2 regions of the Allosaccharopolyspora coralli genome follow, and region 1 is predicted to be linked to the other one. Evidence: riboswitches for the same ligand, from Rfam matches in the RefSeq annotation. Region 1 holds a riboswitch; the other holds the start of a gene.
The links. A riboswitch is a leader RNA that binds a small molecule or an ion and turns the genes downstream of it on or off. The one in region 1 is predicted to bind cobalamin.

Region 1 (8,552 bases):
GCGTCGTCGCCACGGAAGGTCACCACACCGACCTTGTCCCGCCGCTGGTAGGCGTCGGTGAGCAACGACAGCACAGCGCCACTCACGGCGGACATGCGCTCGCGCGCGGCCATCGAGCCCGAGGCGTCGACCACGAACAACACGAGATTGCCCTCCCGGCCTTCCCGGACGGCACGCCGGAGGTCGTCCTGACGCAGCACCAGGCCGGGACCACGACGGCCTCGCGCCGATTGATGTGGTGCCGCCGCCGCTACGGTCGCGGGAAGGTGCACACCGGAACCATCCACTGTGGAGGAGCGAACGACCTGGCCCGACCGGGACCGGGCGCGCGAACGGCGACCGGGCGCTCCCTCGCCGACGCCGGGAACCTCCAGGAGGCGCGCGCGGAAGGACGGCGCGGGAACCGCGGGCGGCCGTTCCGACGAGGCGTTGCCCTCGGGGGCACCCTGCGATTCACCGTCTCCGGTGGACTCGGACGGCTCCGGCTGCCGAGCACCACCACCGCCGTCCGGCGGGCCGTCCCCGCCGCCGTCGGGGTCGTCGTCCCCGTCGTCGGGCCCTCCGTTCCCGGCATCCCCGTCGTCAGGTCCGCCCTGGCCGTCGTCCGGACCTTCCGACTCGTCACCGGCGTGCTCCGCGGCGTCGGAGAGCGCCTGTTGCAGCTGCTCCTCCTCGACACCCGGCTCGTCGAACGGGTCGCGCCTGCGGCGATGCGGCAACGCCAACCGTGCCGCGGCCTCGACGTCGACCTCGGCCACTGCGTCCGCGCCGCGCCACGCCGCGTGTGCCACCGCGGTCCGCGCCAGCACCAAATCCGCTCGCATCCCGTCGACCTCGAACGCCGCGCACAACGCGGCGATCCGGCGCAGCTCAGCGTCCGGCAGCGACACCGTGCCCAGTCGAGCCTGGGCCGCGGCGATTCGTTCGGCGAGCTCCGCGTCCTCGGACTCCCAGGACCGGGCGAAACCGTCCGGGTCGGACTCGAACGCGAGTCGACGGCGCACGACCTCGGTGCGCGTGTCCACGTCGCGGGAGGCTGCCACCTGCACCGTGAGGCCGAACCGGTCGAGCAGCTGCGGCCGCAGCTCGCCCTCCTCCGGATTCATCGTGCCCACCAGCAAGAACGAGGCCGCGTGTGAGACCGACACACCCTCACGCTCCACGTGCGCGCGGCCCATCGCCGCCGCATCGAGCAGCAGATCCACCAGGTGGTCGTGCAGGAGGTTGACCTCGTCGACGTAGAGCACGCCCCGGTTCGCCGACGCGAGCAATCCCGGCTGGTACGCCCGGACTCCGTCGGAGAGAGCACGTTCCAGGTCGAGTGAGCCGACGAGCCGATCCTCGGTCGCGCCCACCGGGAGCTCCACCAGCTGCGCAGGGCGCGTCTCAGCCGCCGTGGCGTCGTGCGGGGCATCAGGGCAGTCCTCGTCGACGGCCACGGGCGAGCAGCCGAAGCGGCAGCCGGGCACGACGTCGAGCGCAGGCAGCAGCGCGGAGAGTGCACGCACCACCGTCGACTTCGCGGTTCCCTTCTCGCCGCGCACCAGCACCCCGCCGATGCCGGGGTGTACCGCGTTGAGCAGCAGGGCCAGCCGCATGTCGTCGTGCCCCACGATCGCGGAGAACGGGTACTGCGACCTCGTGCGAGCAGCGGTCATGCCAGAGTCCTTCCTCGGGTGTCGGACGCCCCGGGTCGACGTGCGCGAGGGGCAGTGTCCTGACTCCCGGATCCGCGCGTACCTCCGGCCTTCCCAGGGTGCACACCCCGGTGGCTCGCGTGGGAGGTCGCTCCCCGGTCACAGTGGCGCCGACCGTGCCGGATTCACACCGGCTTCCTGCGGGGTGCCACGCCCCGAACCCCTCGCTGGGATCCACGGCATCGTCTCAGAGGGCAGCTAGGAACGTGGGTGGGTGGTCCAGGACCGGCGCCCCAGTTCGCGGCCGGTCAGCCGGTTCGGTCGGGTTCCCGGCGCATCGCGACGTGGGGGATCCCTTCCTCCCGATACGGTTCGCCATGCTCGACGAAACCGAAGGATCGGTAGAAACCGAGCGCATGAGTCTGCGCGGACATCTCGATCGGCGCACCGCTGAAGTCGTCGACCGCGACGCGCATCAACTCCCGGCCCACTCCGGTGCCACGCGCGGATTTCGCGACGCACACCCGCCCGATGTGCACGGTGGCGTCGGAGTCGCACAACACCCGCAGGTAGCCGACCATCTCCCGCTCGCCCTTCTCACCGAACTCGTCCGACTCGCCGGTGATCCAGTAGTGCCGGGTGCTCGGTTCCAGGTCGCGTCCGTCCAGTTCGGACTCGGGTGGGCACTCCTGCTCGATCACGAAGACGGACAGGCGCAGCCACAGGATGCGATACAGGTCCCGAGGATCGAGGTCCGCGACCGAGGCTCGGTGCACCGCCGTCGGCGACTGCGCATTCATGCCTGTTCCCTATCACAACGCCACATCGCACACAGCATTGCCGGGCGTCGCGACCGGTCTCGGCGCCACGACACCTCGCAAGTGCCGACACGAGCCGTGCTCAATCGCGCACGCATCGCATTCTTCGGCCTTCCTTTCGTGACTCGCGGCACACGTCATGCCGATATCGCGTGATCCGGGCGTGATCCAGTTCGCAGGAGTGTCACCTCACATCCAAGTCCGACGACATCGGGATAATCTTTCGATACGATCGTTCCCGGCGGGAAAATTTGCTTCCCTTGCGCCGTCAGCGACGACTGTGCTTCGCCTCACTTCTGCGCGTGCCACTGACACCGCTGTCTTCGAACACCATCGCCGCGCGCACCGCGCGTGCATTCGGAAAGGACGGAACAACGTCATGCTTCTGGACTTCAGTCCGCTGCCGGCTTTTCTCGTCGCCAGCATGGTCGTGGTCCTCACACCCGGTGTGGACGTGTTCCTCCTGTTGCGTACCTCCCTTCGCTCCGGCATCCGGCCGGGACTGCTCGCCCTCGCCGGGATCCACACCGCCAGCGTGATCCAGGTCGGCGTCGTCATCTCCGGGCTCGGCGCACTCATCACGCAGAACCCGGCCGTGCTCTCCGTCCTCAAGTGGCTCGGCGCCGCCTACCTCGTCTACCTCGCGGCCACGATCCTGCGCGGCCTGTGGCTCACGAGGCAGGAGACCGCAGACCTCGACGCACCCGCCACGGCCGGGCTGCGCGAGGCCAACCCGTACCTGCGCGGGTTCTTCAGCAACATCACCAACCCGAAGATGCTGCTGTTCAGCCTCGCGTTCCTGCCTCAGTTCGTCGGCTCGTCACCGCAACCGGCCGCCCAGCTCGTCATGCTCGGCGTCGTGTTCCTCGTCGTCGCCGCGATCTGGGAAATCTCGATCGTGGTCGGCGCCGCCCGCATCGCGAGCAAGCTTCGAGACCCGCGCGTGGCCCGGACGCTGGACGCGGTGAGCGCCGCCGCCTTCCTCACCATCTCCGTCGGGCTCGTCGCGACCTGACCTCGCTGCGGGCGGCATCCGCCGCCCGCAGCCGGCCACGTGGATCAACCCGCGTCCTCAGCTCAAGCGGCAGGCTGGGGCGCCGGTCCGCCGGAGGCCGGGGCGGCGACCTCCCCGTCACCGACGTGCTGACGCAGGAAGTCCTCGTAGGACGCCACTCGTGTGTACACGCCCGGCGTCTCCGGACGAGCGCACCCGTTGCCCCACGAGACGATGCCGATCAGCTTGTCTCCCGCGACGAGCGGGCCACCCGAGTCGCCCTGGCAGCTGTCGACACCACCCTCCGGCAGGCCGGCGCACACCATCGAGTCGGCCGAGAACCCCGGGTTCGCCTCGGCGCAGTCCGCGTCGGCGGCCACCGGTGGATGCGCCTTGCGCAGCGTGGTGGACGGGCTACCGCCCTCCGACGTCGCACCCCAGCCGAGCACCGTCGTCAGCGTTCCCGCTCGGTAGAGCGAGTCGTCGGCGGAGGTGGCGAGCTCCAAGGGCCGCTGGTTCAGTGCACTCGCGAGCGTCAACACCGCGATGTCGGCGCCGAGGTTCGGGCTTCCGTACTCGGGGTGCGTGGCGATCCCGCCGACCGCGGCAACCGCGCCGCCGTCGCCCCGTGTGTCCTGCCTGCCCGCCACGATCTCGATGTTCTCCGGCCGCTCGGAGTCCACACAGTGCGCGGCCGTCACGACCTTGTCCGGCGCGACGAGCGTGCCGCCGCAGAACTGGGCACCCTGCTCGGCCAGGTACACGGTGAACGGATACTCCGCGATGTCGGCCTCGGAGCCGCCGACAACGCGCGTCTGCGGTGGCCCCGGACCGTCGGCCTTCGACGGCGCGGCATCGACGGATGCGGCGCTCAGCGCCGACGACACGATCGCAACGGTGAGCACTCCGGTCCACGCTCCCGCACGACGCAAGGTCCGTCCCATGGCGATGTCTCCTCCCCGGCGAGGCCCCGGTGGCCGTCGCCTCACTGCGCGTCAGTCTCGCCGAGCTGAACAGAGCGACCCCGCCGCGACCAGCGACACCTCTCCGACGCCACTCGAAACGGTGATCATCGACCGGAAACGACCACTCGACGGTGGGATACCGACACACGCGCGGCGTGTCGGCTGTCCTTCCCGGCCGCGAGGGTCGACGCGTCCTCAGGGGGCGCGTCCGTCCACTCCGGACCGTCTCGTCCCGATCGCCGCCGGATTCCGCTCCCACCGGGAAAGCCCCCGCCGGGGACGCTAGGCTGGGGAGGGCGAGGTGATCTTCCGGTCACCGGCACGACGCGCGGCAGTCGGCCCGCCGGGTCGCGCCCGCAGTGCCCGATCGTCCATGCGTGACCTGCACGAACCGACACGGTCTCCGAACGAGAGGAATGCCGGCATGAGCCTGGAGCGCCCGACCGACCCGGACCCGTACACCCTGTTGCCGGAGGTGCCGGCGTTCACCGTCACCTCCACCGACGTCGCCGACGGCGACAAGCTCTCGCTCACCCACGTCTTCGACGGCATGGGAGCCGGTGGCGAGAACCGCTCGCCGCAGCTGAGCTGGCGAGACTTCCCGGAGACCACCAGGAGTTTCGTGGTGACCTGCTTCGACCCCGATGCCCCGATCCCCGGCGGCTTCTGGCACTGGGTCGTCGTCGACATCCCGGTCGGAGTCACCGAACTGGCCCACGACGCTGGCAACCGCTCCGGCAGCGGGTTGCCCGATGGCGCCTTTCATGTCACCAACGACCTGGGCGAGAAGGCCTACGGCGGCGCGGCACCGCCCCCCGGTGATCGCCCGCACCGCTACTACTTCGTGGTGCACGCGGTCGACACCGACAAGCTCGGCGTCGACGACACCGTCAGCCCGGCCGTCGTGAGCTTCACGCTCGCCTTCCACACCGTCGGCCGCGCGATCATCACCCCGACCTACGCGCACTGACCTGCACCGCTGGTGCCGGTGCGCCGACACCGGCACCAGCGGTACGATCTCGGAGACGAGCGGGACGGAGTAGCTGTGAGCGTCCGGGTGCTCCCGGCCTTCGTCGCCGTGATCATCGCGGTCGTCCTCGCGCTCGTCCTGTTCGTGCCGTTCGTCGCCCGGGCGCACCGCCGCCACGGACACCTCGGCCCCGGGCGTACGTTTCTGCACTTCGCCGCACTGCTGTACGCGTTGGGGCTGGCGGCCTACGTCCTGATCCCGCTCCCGCCGACCGGTCCCGGGTTCTGTGCCGCGCTCGCGCATCTCACACCTCAATGGGAGCCGCTCCGCTGGCTCGCGGGTCTTCCCCGCCCCGGTTCGGCCGCCGACGTCACCTCGCTGCTCTCGTACTCCACGGTTCAGCAGTTCGGCTTCAACGTGCTGCTGTTCGTACCGCTCGGCATGCTCGCCCGCCACCTCGCACGCGCGGGTGTCCCGCTCACCGTGCTGCTCGGGTTCGCGACGTCGCTGTTCGTGGAGCTGACCCAGCTGACCGGCATCTGGTTTCTGTACCCGTGCCCGTACCGACTGTTCGATGTGGACGATCTACTCGCGAACACGCTGGGAGCGGCGTTCGGGAGTGCGTTGGCGCCCGTACTGCGACTGGTGTCCGGTCCCGCCGGCAGCGACGCAGGCGAGCCGAGACCGGTCGGTGTCGGACGACGGCTCCTCGGAATGGTGTGCGACGCGTTGCTGCTGTGGTGGTGCGGCAGTGCTGTGCTGCGCGCCTCGGAAGTACTGCTGCGTGAAACACCATGGGAGGGCACGATCGCCGCACGCACCCTCGCGCTGTGGTTCACGCCTGCGTTCGCACTGCTGTTGTGCACGGTGTTCGGACGCGGAACCACACTCGGCCAACACGCGGTCCTGCTGCGCGCGACGCGGCGGGACGGCCGTGCGCCGAGCGCGCAGGAGGCCGTCGTGCGGTGGCTGGGCGGGCTCGGCGGGCTCGCGGTCGTGCAGGGGTTCCTACCGCTGCTCGACGTGCCTCGTGCGGGGGCGTTCGTCGCGCTCGCCTGGTGCACGATCCACGCGTTCGGTGTGACACGAACGCACGACCGGCGAGGAATCACAGGCGTGCTCGCCGGGTTGACAGTGAAGGACGCACGGGAGGACGACGCGTCGCTGCGGCCGCCCGTGACGAGAACAACACCTCAGTGATGCAGGATGGATGGACCCGTGCCCCACTTCGACCTCGTCATCATCGGATCCGGCTCCGGCAACTCGATTCGCGACGAGCGGTTCGCCGACTGGAACGTCGCCGTCGTCGAGAAGGGGATCGAGGGCAGCTACGGCGGCACGTGCCTGAACGTCGGCTGCATCCCGACGAAGATGTTCGTGCACACCGCCGACGTGACGAGCACTCCGAGCAGCGGCACGAAGCTCGGCGTCGACCTCGAGCTCCGCGATGCCCGCTGGCGCGACATTCGCGACCGCATCTTCGGCCGCATCGACGCGATCTCCGAGGGCGGGCGCCGCTACCGGGCCGAAGGCGAACCGACCGTCACGCTCGTGGAGGGGCAGGGCAGGTTCACCGGAGTGAAGGAGTTCACCGTCGATGGCGCCGACGGCCGACAGGTGCTCACGGCGGACCGATTCGTCGTCGCCGCGGGCGGGCGCCCGGTGATCCCGGACATACCAGGGATCGAGTCCGTCGGCGCGCACACCAGCGACACCGTCATGCGGTTGGAATCGCTGCCGCCGCGAATGATCATCCTGGGTACCGGCTTCGTCGCCACCGAGTTCGCGCACGTGTTCTCCGGGCTCGGGGTCGACGTCACGCTGATCGGCCGGTCCGGGCGGGTCCTGCGGGCCCAGGACGAGGATGTGTCCGCCCGCTTCACCGAACTGGCCGAGCAGCGCTGGGACGTGCGGCTCGACCGCAAGGAACTGGACGTCGAGCGTGTCGACGGCGTGACGCGCCTGCACCTCGACGGCCCGGACGGCCCGGAGGTCGTCGAGGCCGAGGAACTGCTGGTGGCCATCGGCCGCCGTCCCAACACGGACCTGATCGACAGCGCGGCCGGCGGGCTCGACACCGCAGCGGACGGCAAGATCACGGTCGACGCGACTCAGCGCACCAGCGTGGACGGCGTGTGGGCGCTCGGGGACGTCAGCTCCGCGTTCGAGCTCAAGCACGTCGCCAACCACGAGATGCGTGTCGTGCAACACAATCTGCTGCACCCCGATGAGCCGATCGAGTCCGATCATCGATTCGTTCCGCACGCCGTGTTCTCGTCGCCACAGATCGCCTCGGTGGGGCTCACCGAACAACAGGCCCGAGAACACGGCGTGCGGTACGTCACGAAGATTCAGGACTACGGCGACATCGCCTACGGGTGGGCGATGGAGGACACGACCGGGTTCGCGAAACTGCTCGCAGATCCAGCCACCGGGAAGATCCTCGGAGCGCACATCATCGGCGCGCAGGCTCCGACCTTGCTGCAGCCGCTGGTGCAAGCGATGGAATTCGACATCGACGCCCGCCGAATGGCGCGCGGACAGTACTGGATCCACCCCGCGATGCCGGAGCTGGTGGAAAACGCGCTGCTCGGACTCCCGCTGGACTGAACTAGTATTCAAGGGGAAACGGACAGCGAGGAGGACGAGTCGCCGTGGCGCACAGCACCTTGGACCGGATTTTCGAAACAGTCGTCGACCGCAACCGCGGTGAAACCGAATTCCACCAGTCGGTCTGGGAGGTCTTCGAGAGCATCGGTCCGGTGCTCGACCGCCATCCCGAGTACGCCGACCGAAAAGTCATCGAGCGACTCTGTGAACCGGAACGACAGATCATTTTCCGGGTGCCGTGGGAGGACGACAACGGCGAGGTCCACATCAACCGTGGGTTCCGAGTGGAGTTCAACAGCGCACTCGGGCCGTACAAGGGCGGACTTCGGTTCCATCCCTCGGTGTATCAGGGCATCGTCAAGTTCCTCGGCTTCGAGCAGGTCTTCAAGAACGCGGTGACCGGCCTGCCCATCGGGGGCGGCAAGGGTGGCTCGGACTTCGACCCGAAGGGGCGTTCCGAGCGCGAGATCATGCGGTTCTGCCAGAGCTTCATGACCGAGCTGCACCGGCACCTGGGTGAGTACACCGACGTCCCCGCCGGGGACACCGGTGTCGGCG
Region 2 (8,552 bases), 190 kb from region 1:
GAGCGTGACCTTCTCGAAGGCGACGACCGCGGCCCGGTCCTTCTCCCAGTGCGGTTCGCCGTAGTTGCGTTTCACCAGGTGCTGGGCGAGTTTCTCGACCCACTCGGGCTCGATGCGGGCCACGACCCGCCCCCACAGCCGGGATGTCTCGACGAGTTCGGCGGCCATCACCCAGCGCGGCGGTTTCTTGAACAACGCCGACCCGGGGAACACCGCGAACTTCGTCCCGCGTGCGCCGACGAACTCGGTCATCGGTTTCCGTTGCGGACGTTGCTGCGATCGAGGTTTGCGCTCCTCGTCCTTGAGCCCGATGTGCGAGAGCAGCCCGGACAGCAAGGACTGGTGGATCCGGGGCGAGTCGGCCGGCTCGTCGTTGATCGAGAGTCCGAGTTGTTTGACCATCTGACGCAGCTGCGAATACAGGTCCTGCCACTCGCGCACCCGCAGATAGTTGAGGAACTCGGCCCGGCACAGCTTGCGGAACTGGTTCGACGAGAGCTCGCGCTGTTGCTCCCGCGCGTAGTTCCACAGGTTCAGATAGGCGAGGAAGTCGGATTCCTTGTCGGCGAAGCGGCGGTGCTTCTCGTCGGCCGCCTGCTGCTTGTCCGCCGGACGTTCACGAGGATCCTGAATGGACAGGGCGGCGGTGATGACCATCGCCTCCCGCACACAGCCGTTGCGTTCGGCCTCCAGCACCATCCGTGCGAGCCGCGGGTCGATCGGCAGCTGGGAGAGCTTGCGCCCGACACCGGTCAGGCGCCGCTGGGCGCCGTTCCCGGATTTCGCGGATTTCGTGTCCTGCTCGATCGCGCCCAGCTCGTGCAGCAGGTTCACTCCGTCCGTGATCTGCCGCTTGTCCGGCGGTTCCACGAACGGGAAGGACGCGATGTCGCCCAACCCGAGGGAGGTCATCTGCAGGATCACCGACGCCAGGTTCGTGCGCAGAATCTCCGGGTCGGTGAACTCGGGCCGCGCCAGGAAGTCGTCCTCGGAGTACAGACGGATGCAGATGCCGTCGGAGGTTCGCCCGCAGCGGCCTTTCCGCTGGTTCGCCGACGCCTGCGAGACGGCCTCGATCGGCAGTCGCTGCACCTTCGTCCGCGCGCTGTAGCGGGAGATTCTGGCGGTGCCCGGGTCGATCACGTATTTGATGCCCGGCACCGTCAACGACGTTTCGGCGACGTTGGTCGCGAGCACGATCCGCCTGCCCGTGTGCCGCTGAAAAACCCGGTGCTGCTCGGCCGACGACAACCTCGCGTACAACGGCAACACTTCGGTGTTGCGCAGCTCGACCTGGTTCAGCGCGTCGGCGGTGTCCCGGATCTCGCGCTCGCCACTGAGGAACACGAGTACGTCGCCGGGTCCTGCGGCGGCGAGCTCGTGGACGGCGTCGATGATGCCCTGCGTCTGGTCCCGCTCGTCACGGCTGTCGGCCTCGCCGTCGTCGTCGAGCAGCGGGCGGTAGCGCACCTCCACGGGATAGGTGCGTCCGGAGACCTCGACCACCGGTGCGTCGCCGAAGTGCCGGGAGAAGCGCTCCGGGTCGATCGTGGCCGACGTGATGATCACCTTGAGGTCGGGGCGGCGCGGCAGGAGCTCCTTGAGGTAGCCGAGCAGGAAGTCGATGTTGAGGCTGCGCTCGTGCGCCTCGTCGATGATGATCGTGTCGTAGCGGCGCAACAGCCGGTCGCGTTGGATCTCCGCGAGCAGGATGCCGTCGGTCATCAGCTTGACGAGCGTGTCGTCGCCGGACCGGTCGGTGAAACGCACCTGGTAGCCGACCGTCGCGCCGAGCTCGGTGTCGAGCTCCTCGGCGACCCGCTCGGCGACGGTGCGCGCGGCCAACCGCCTGGGCTGGGTGTGGCCGATGAGCCCCTGCACGCCGCGGCCGAGCTCCAGACACATCTTCGGGATCTGCGTCGTCTTCCCCGACCCCGTCTCACCCGCGACGATCACGACCTGGTTGTCGCGGATCACCTCGAGCAGGTCGTCCCTCTTGTGGCTGACCGGCAACGCGTCCGGGTAGCCGATACTCGGGACCTGTGCGCGCCGGTTCTGCACGCGCGTCTCGGCGGCGTCGACGTCGGCGGCGATCTCGCTGGTGACGGCCTCCACAGCCTGCGGATCGCGGATCTTGCGCACGCCGTCGAGACGGCGACGCAGCCGCACCTGCTCGTGGTGCATCAGCGAGGGCAGGCGTTCGCGCAGGTCGGCGAGTGCCGTGCTGTCCGGAGTGGGTCCCATACCGCACCCCAGGATAGGCGGCTCCCCGGCCGAGGTGCCTCCCTATTCCCGCCGAAGGCGAGCTGCGTCACGTCCAGCGGCGAAACTATGACTGGGCGCGGGTGGCTCATGTGCGACAGCAGCGGGGGCAGTCGGCACAGTGTGCGCGGCGAAGCCGCTGGGCGCTGAGGTCCCGCCACCCAGCCACCAACCCTCGGCTGGGAGTTCTCACGCTGGTGGTGTGCGCTCGGCGACGCACAGGTACGCCATCGGGGTGCTGCCGACTCGGGTGAGCAGGACGCTCGCACTGCCCGGCCCCTTCGGTTTGAGCCTGCGGCGCAGGGCGTCGGGGTCGACGTCGAGCCCGCGAACGAGGATCTCGACGACGCCGATCCGGTGCTTGCGCAACAACGCCCGGAGTGCCTTCTCGTTGTGGCGCCCGCTGTCGAACACCCGAAACGCCCGGACGTCCGGCGGCGGCGCGTCACCGGTGAGGTAGGCGATGCGGTGATCGAGCTGCCCGAGTCCGTGACGCGCGGCGTACTGGCGCACCAGACCTGCCCGCACGACGGAGCCGTCCGGGTCCACGATCCACTGCCCCACCGGCCTCTCCGGGCATTCGTCCGATTCCGTGTCCGTGATCGTCCATTTCGCACAGCCACCGGAAGCGGTGCGCCGCAACACCGTGGCCCGGCGCCGGACTCCGGGCGTCGCCAGCTCGCCGAACCACAGGCACGCCTCCCGCACCCGAGCGTCCAGGGACACGACTTCGACCTCTGCGGATTCCGGCACGGCCGCGAAGTCGAGCCCCGGGGCGCATTTCACCGTGAGATCCCGTCCGGCATACGTCTCGACCAGTTCGTCCAGCCGCGGCACAAGGTCCGCGGCCTTCCAGGTGCGCCTGCCCGCGCTGTCCCGTCGCGCCGGATCGGCGACGACCGCGGTGGCTCGGGTCGTCGGGCGCAACGCGTCCGCACGCACGAGCAGCGCCCGTGTCTCGCGGAGATTGTGCCGCGCCATCGCGAGCCGGACGGAATCGAGATCGGAGCCCACGCTGTGCCAAGCCTGAGTCGCGATCTCGTGCAAGTCCGCGCCGACGGAGCACGTCACGTCGTGCACGTCGCGGCCGGACAGCCGGCGAGCCCGATGTCGCGCGACCTCGGCCGGCGTCGCCTGTTGCAGCGCCGGATCCGTGAACAACCACCGGGACGGATCGGCCACTTTGGACTCGGCGCGTCGGCGTAGGACCGCTGTTTCCAGTGCCGCGGACGAAAAGCGCTCTCCTGCGAGTCTCCGCGCAGTCGCGACGTCGTCCATTCTGGACTTCGCCGTGAGTGGACGACGATCCAGTTCGGCCAGTACCGCAGCGCCGTCGTCGGAACGCAGAAACGCGACGTCGTCCGTGTCGAAGGTGTACGCCACTACAGCCGCTCGAGGCCGTGCGTCTGCATACCGGACAGCGTCACCGCACCGAAGAGTTCACGCGGGAGCGCACCCGACACTCGTCGGTCCACCCAGGACAGATGACGAGCGGACCGCCGGACGAACGGCTCCCACCACGACCCGAGCTCGCCGCGGACCACTTCCGCAGTGCGGGCAGGAAGACCGAACCACGCCGCGGACAGATCCTCACCCCGGGCTTGCACGTCCACCGCCCCCAGCCGGAGCACAAGACGTTCCAGGCCCTCCGGGTGCACCGGAAGCTCGGCAACGTCGTCTGCCGGCGACTCGCCGGGTTCCCGCGTGGACAGCCACGCGCCGAGTCGGTCCGCCGCCCGGTTCGTGAAAGATCCGAGAGTCGTCCGTTCCCCGGCGAACACGAAGCGGCCACTCGGCCCCAACACGCGCAAGGTCTCCCGCAGAACGGCAGGCACGTTGCGAACCCGGCCCAACGCGCCCAGTCCCACGACGGCGTCGAAAGTGCCGTCCGCGAACGGCAACTCGTCCCACTCGCCGACCGTGCCCCGGATGCCGAAACCGACGGTCTTCGCCGCCAGCCGCACCGATTCGAGCCGCGCGGGTGACGGCTCGACGACCGAACCCTCCTCGACCAGACCTCGCCGCAGCAACTCGGGGAGCAAGCCGCCACCGCCGAGCGCCAGCACACGACGGTGCGGTGTCTGGCGGGTCAGCTCACCGAACCCGTCCGCAGCGGTGAGCACCGCGCGCTGCTCGTGTCCCGCGTCGTCGGTGGAGAACGCCGTCACATTCGCTCCCTGCCGGTGGGCGGTCGCGCGGGCACGCGACCGCCCGACCCTCACTTGCCGGTGAACTCGGCCTTACCCGGCCCGCTCTCGATGAACGACCGCATGCCGATCTTCTGGTCCTCGGTGGCGAACCCGGCCGTGAACAGGTGCGTCTCCATCTTCAGGCCGGTGTCCAGGTCGACGTCGAGCCCGCCGTCGATCGCGGCCTTCGCCGCCGCCAGCGCACGAGCGGGCCCCTTCGCGAACGGGGCGACCCACTGCTGTGCGGCCGAGAAGACCGCGCCCGGCTCGACGAGCTCGTCGACCATGCCGATCGCGAGCGCCTCGTCGGCCTCGACGAACCGGCCGGTGTAGATGATGTCCTTCGCCTTGCTCGGACCGACCAGGCGCGCGAGCCGCTGTGTTCCGCCGGCCCCAGGGATCACGCCGAGCAGAATCTCGGGCTGGCCGACTCGCGCGTCGTTCGTCGCGATGCGGCGGTCGCAGGCCAGCGCCAGCTCCATCCCGCCGCCGAGCGCGTAGCCGGCGATCGCGGCCACCGTCGGTTTCGGGATCGCCGCGACCGCACTGACCGCGTGCGAGAGGCCGCGCTGTTCCTTGACGGCCATGTCGGTAGCGGACTTGTCGGCCATCTCCTTGATGTCGGCGCCCGCGGCGAAGACCTTCTCGCCGCCGTAGACGATGACCGCCCGCACGTCGTCCCGTTCGGCGGCCTCGACCGCCACCTCGCGCAACTCCTGCTCGATCTGCTGGTTCAACGCGTTCATCTTCGGACGATCGAGCCTGATCGTGCCGATTCCGCCCTCGACCTCGAGCCTGACGAACTCACCCACGAAAGCACCCTCCTCGTTGACACGGTGTCGAGCCGAAGGCTACCCACACCGCCCCGTGCCTCGCCTACGACGTGACTCGCCTGCGCGCGAAGTACCGGTCGCCGCTGCGAGTGAGTTCCAGGTCTTGATCGAAGGTCTTCGACAGGTTGTCCTCGGTGAGCACGTCGTCGAGCAGTCCTTGCGCGACGACCGCACCCTCGCGCAGCAGCAGCGCGTGCGTGAACCCCGGCGGGATCTCCTCGACATGATGGGTGACCAGCACCGACGCGGGCGCGTCCGGGTCCATCGCCAACGCCGCCAGCCGGGCGACGAGATCCTCCCGGCCGCCCAGGTCGAGTCCCGCGGCGGGCTCGTCCAGCAGCAGCAGCTCCGGGTCGGTCATCATCGCCCTGGCGATGACGACCCGTTTGCGCTCGCCTTCCGAGAGCGTGCCGAACGTGCGTTCGGCCAGATGCGCGACACCGAGCAGTTCGAGCAGTTCGAGCGCACGGTCGGTGTCGAGGTCGTCGTACTCCTCGCGCCAGCGGCCCATCACGGAGTACCCGGCGCTGACGACGACGTCGCGCACGACCTCGTCGGTCGGGACGCGCTGTGCGGTCGCCGCGGAGCTGAAGCCGATCCGGGGGCGCAGTTCGAAGACGTCGGTGCGGCCCAGCGTCTCGTCGAGGATCCCGACGATGCCCGCGGTCGGATGCATCTCGGCGCCGGCGAGCTTGAGCATGGTCGTCTTGCCCGCGCCGTTGGGACCGAGCACGACCCAGCGCTCGTCGAGCTCCACCGCCCAGTCGACGTCGGCGAGCAGTGCGGTCGAGCCCCGCCGGACGGTGACCCCGCTCATCCGGATGACCTGGTCCTCCACGTCTACCTCCCGCCGCACGACCGGGCCGCTCGGTGCCGCCGCGTGCCCGCCGATGATGTCCGATCCGGGCTCGCCGCCCGCGTCGCACCCATTGTCGCGGTTCCCCCCTTCCGGCCGGCGGGGTGGGGCATGACAGCAAGGGAACATTCCTGTCACCGGTGCACGGAAAGTTCCCTTGCTGTCATCCCGCCCACCTCGCCCAGGGTGAGCAGCGTGACAGTAGGGGAACTGTCGGTCATCCGTGACAGGAAAGTTCCCTTCCTGTCACCGGCCCCGACCGGCTGCTTCGCCGGGTGGGCGGGTGCGATGAAGGGAACCTTACGGTCATGTGTGCGCGGAATGTTCCCTTGCTGTCACCCGCTCCGCGGTTGTGTTCCGGCGCCGCGTCGGTAGTGTCTGCTGGTGCTGATGGTTCGTCGCCACGTCACGGGCACCGAACGCCACGGGGCGCGAGGCGACGAGGCAAGAGGGAACCCGGTGCGAGTCCGGGACTGCCCCGCAGCGGTGAGTGGGAACGACCGTCGTCGCGTCCGCGGAAGGACACGGCACTGGGAGCCGCAACGGCCCTGGGAAGCCGACGACCAGTAGGCCGTCCCGTCAGGGACCTGCCCGCGAGTCCGAAGACCTGCCATCGGTGCGCACCCGGACGGGTGCGCTGTCCGGGGCCTCGTGGGTGGGCCGGGCGGACGTACGGGTCGTCGCCGCGATCCGCGCCGCGCGTCACCTCCTGCCTTCCCCGGACTCGTCCTTGTCGTCGAGCTCGCGAGGAGAGAGCTGTGACCATTGGATCGACCGTGCTCGGATACCCCCGGATCGGCCCGCGCCGCGAACTCAAGCGCGCGTTGGAGAGCTACTGGGCCGACCGCTCGAGCGAGTCGGAACTGCGTGAGGTCGCGAAGACGCTGCGCACCGACTCGTTGCGGGAGTTGCGCGACGCCGGGCTGAACACGATCCCGGGAAGTTTCTCCTACTACGACCAGGTCCTCGATGCCGCCGTCGTGTTCGGCGCGGTACCGCAGCGCTACCGGGACCTCGGCTTGAACCCGCTGGACACGTACTTCGCGATGGCGCGCGGCGTGGCCTCGACCGCACCGTGGGAGATGACGAAGTGGTTCGACACGAACTACCACTACCTCGTCCCGGAGATCGGGCCGGAGACGTCGTTCGCGCTCACCGACCGCACGCCACTGGAGCACTACCGGGAAGCCGCGGAACTCGGCGTCACCACTCGGCCGGTGCTGGTGGGGCCGGTGACGTTCCTGCTGCTGTCGAAGGCCTCGGAGCAGGCGGGTGAGCGGTTCCGGCCGCTGGAGCGGTTGGATGACCTCGTCACCGAGTACGCGACGCTACTCGGCGAGCTGCATCGGGCCGGTGTCGAGTGGGTCCAGCTCGACGAACCGGCGCTGTCCGCCGACCGCACGCAGACGGAACTGGAGCAGTTCCGTGCCGCCTACCGGAAGCTGGGTGCGCTGACCGAACGTCCGAAGATCTTCGTGCCGACCTACTTCGGACCGGTCGGTGAGGCACTGTCCGCACTCGCGTCGGCGCCGGTGGAGGGAGTCGGGGTCGATCTCGTCGCCGGACAGTCCACTGCCGACTCACTCGCGACCGCGACGGAGCTGCGGGACAAAACCCTGGTCGCCGGGGTCGTCGACGGCCGCAACGTGTGGCGCACCGACCTCGACGCGGCTCTGGGCACGGCGGCCACACTGCTCGGTTCCGCAGCCGAAGTCGCGGTGAGCACCTCGTGCTCGCTGCTGCACGTGCCCTACGACCTGGAGCTGGAGACGTCGCTGGACCCGCAGGTCGCCTCCTGGCTGGCGTTCGCGAAACAGAAGGTCGCCGAGGTCGTCACGGTCGAGACCGCGCTCCGCGACGGTCGCGAGGCGGTGTCGGCAGAGCTGGACCACGCTCGGAAGGCCGTGGAAGACCGGAAGAACTCACCGCGCCTGCGCGACGACACGGTCCGCTCCCGGACGGGCTCGCTCACCGAGTCGGACGTGCGACGGTCCGCCTACGAGACACGGCGCACGGCTCAGCAGAACGCGTTGAAGCTACCGGTGCTGCCGACCACCACGATCGGGTCCTTCCCGCAGACCAGCGAGGTCCGCAAGGCACGCGCCGCGCTGCGCAACGGCACTATCGCGGCTGCCGACTACCGTCAGCGCATGCTCGACGAGATCGAACGGGTGATCACGCTCCAGGAGGACCTGGGACTGGACGTGCTGGTGCACGGCGAGCCGGAACGCAACGACATGGTGCAGTACTTCTCCGAGTACCTCGCCGGGTTCGCTTCCACCGACAACGGGTGGGTGCAGTCGTACGGGTCGCGCTGCGTGCGACCGCCGATCCTGTTCGGCGACGTGTCGCGGCCGAATTCCATGACCGTGGAATGGGCGAGGGCGGCCCAGAAGTTCACCGCCAAGCCGG

Region 2: another riboswitch for cobalamin. It lies ahead of metE (5-methyltetrahydropteroyltriglutamate--homocysteine S-methyltransferase); the one in region 1 lies ahead of GIY23_RS16935 (putative cobaltochelatase).

The regions. Positions count from the first base shown of each region.
Region 1 is NZ_CP045929.1:3,637,785-3,646,336, forward strand. Features, by position in the region: gene GIY23_RS16935 (putative cobaltochelatase) at 1-1,658, opposite strand, end outside; cobalamin riboswitch at 1,711-1,838, opposite strand; gene GIY23_RS16940 (GNAT family N-acetyltransferase) at 1,946-2,437, opposite strand; gene GIY23_RS16945 (LysE family translocator) at 2,835-3,470, shown strand; gene GIY23_RS16950 (S1 family peptidase) at 3,533-4,393, opposite strand; gene GIY23_RS16955 (YbhB/YbcL family Raf kinase inhibitor-like protein) at 4,839-5,384, shown strand; gene GIY23_RS16960 (VanZ family protein) at 5,460-6,584, shown strand; gene GIY23_RS16965 (mycothione reductase) at 6,603-7,994, shown strand; gene gdhA (NADP-specific glutamate dehydrogenase) at 8,039-8,552, shown strand, end outside.
Region 2 is NZ_CP045929.1:3,830,203-3,838,754, forward strand. Features, by position in the region: gene hrpA (ATP-dependent RNA helicase HrpA) at 1-2,244, opposite strand, end outside; gene GIY23_RS17835 (class I SAM-dependent methyltransferase) at 2,452-3,645, opposite strand; gene GIY23_RS17840 (class I SAM-dependent methyltransferase) at 3,645-4,430, opposite strand; gene GIY23_RS17845 (enoyl-CoA hydratase/isomerase family protein) at 4,481-5,263, opposite strand; gene GIY23_RS17850 (ABC transporter ATP-binding protein) at 5,328-6,101, opposite strand; cobalamin riboswitch at 6,515-6,769, shown strand; gene metE (5-methyltetrahydropteroyltriglutamate--homocysteine S-methyltransferase) at 6,899-8,552, shown strand, end outside.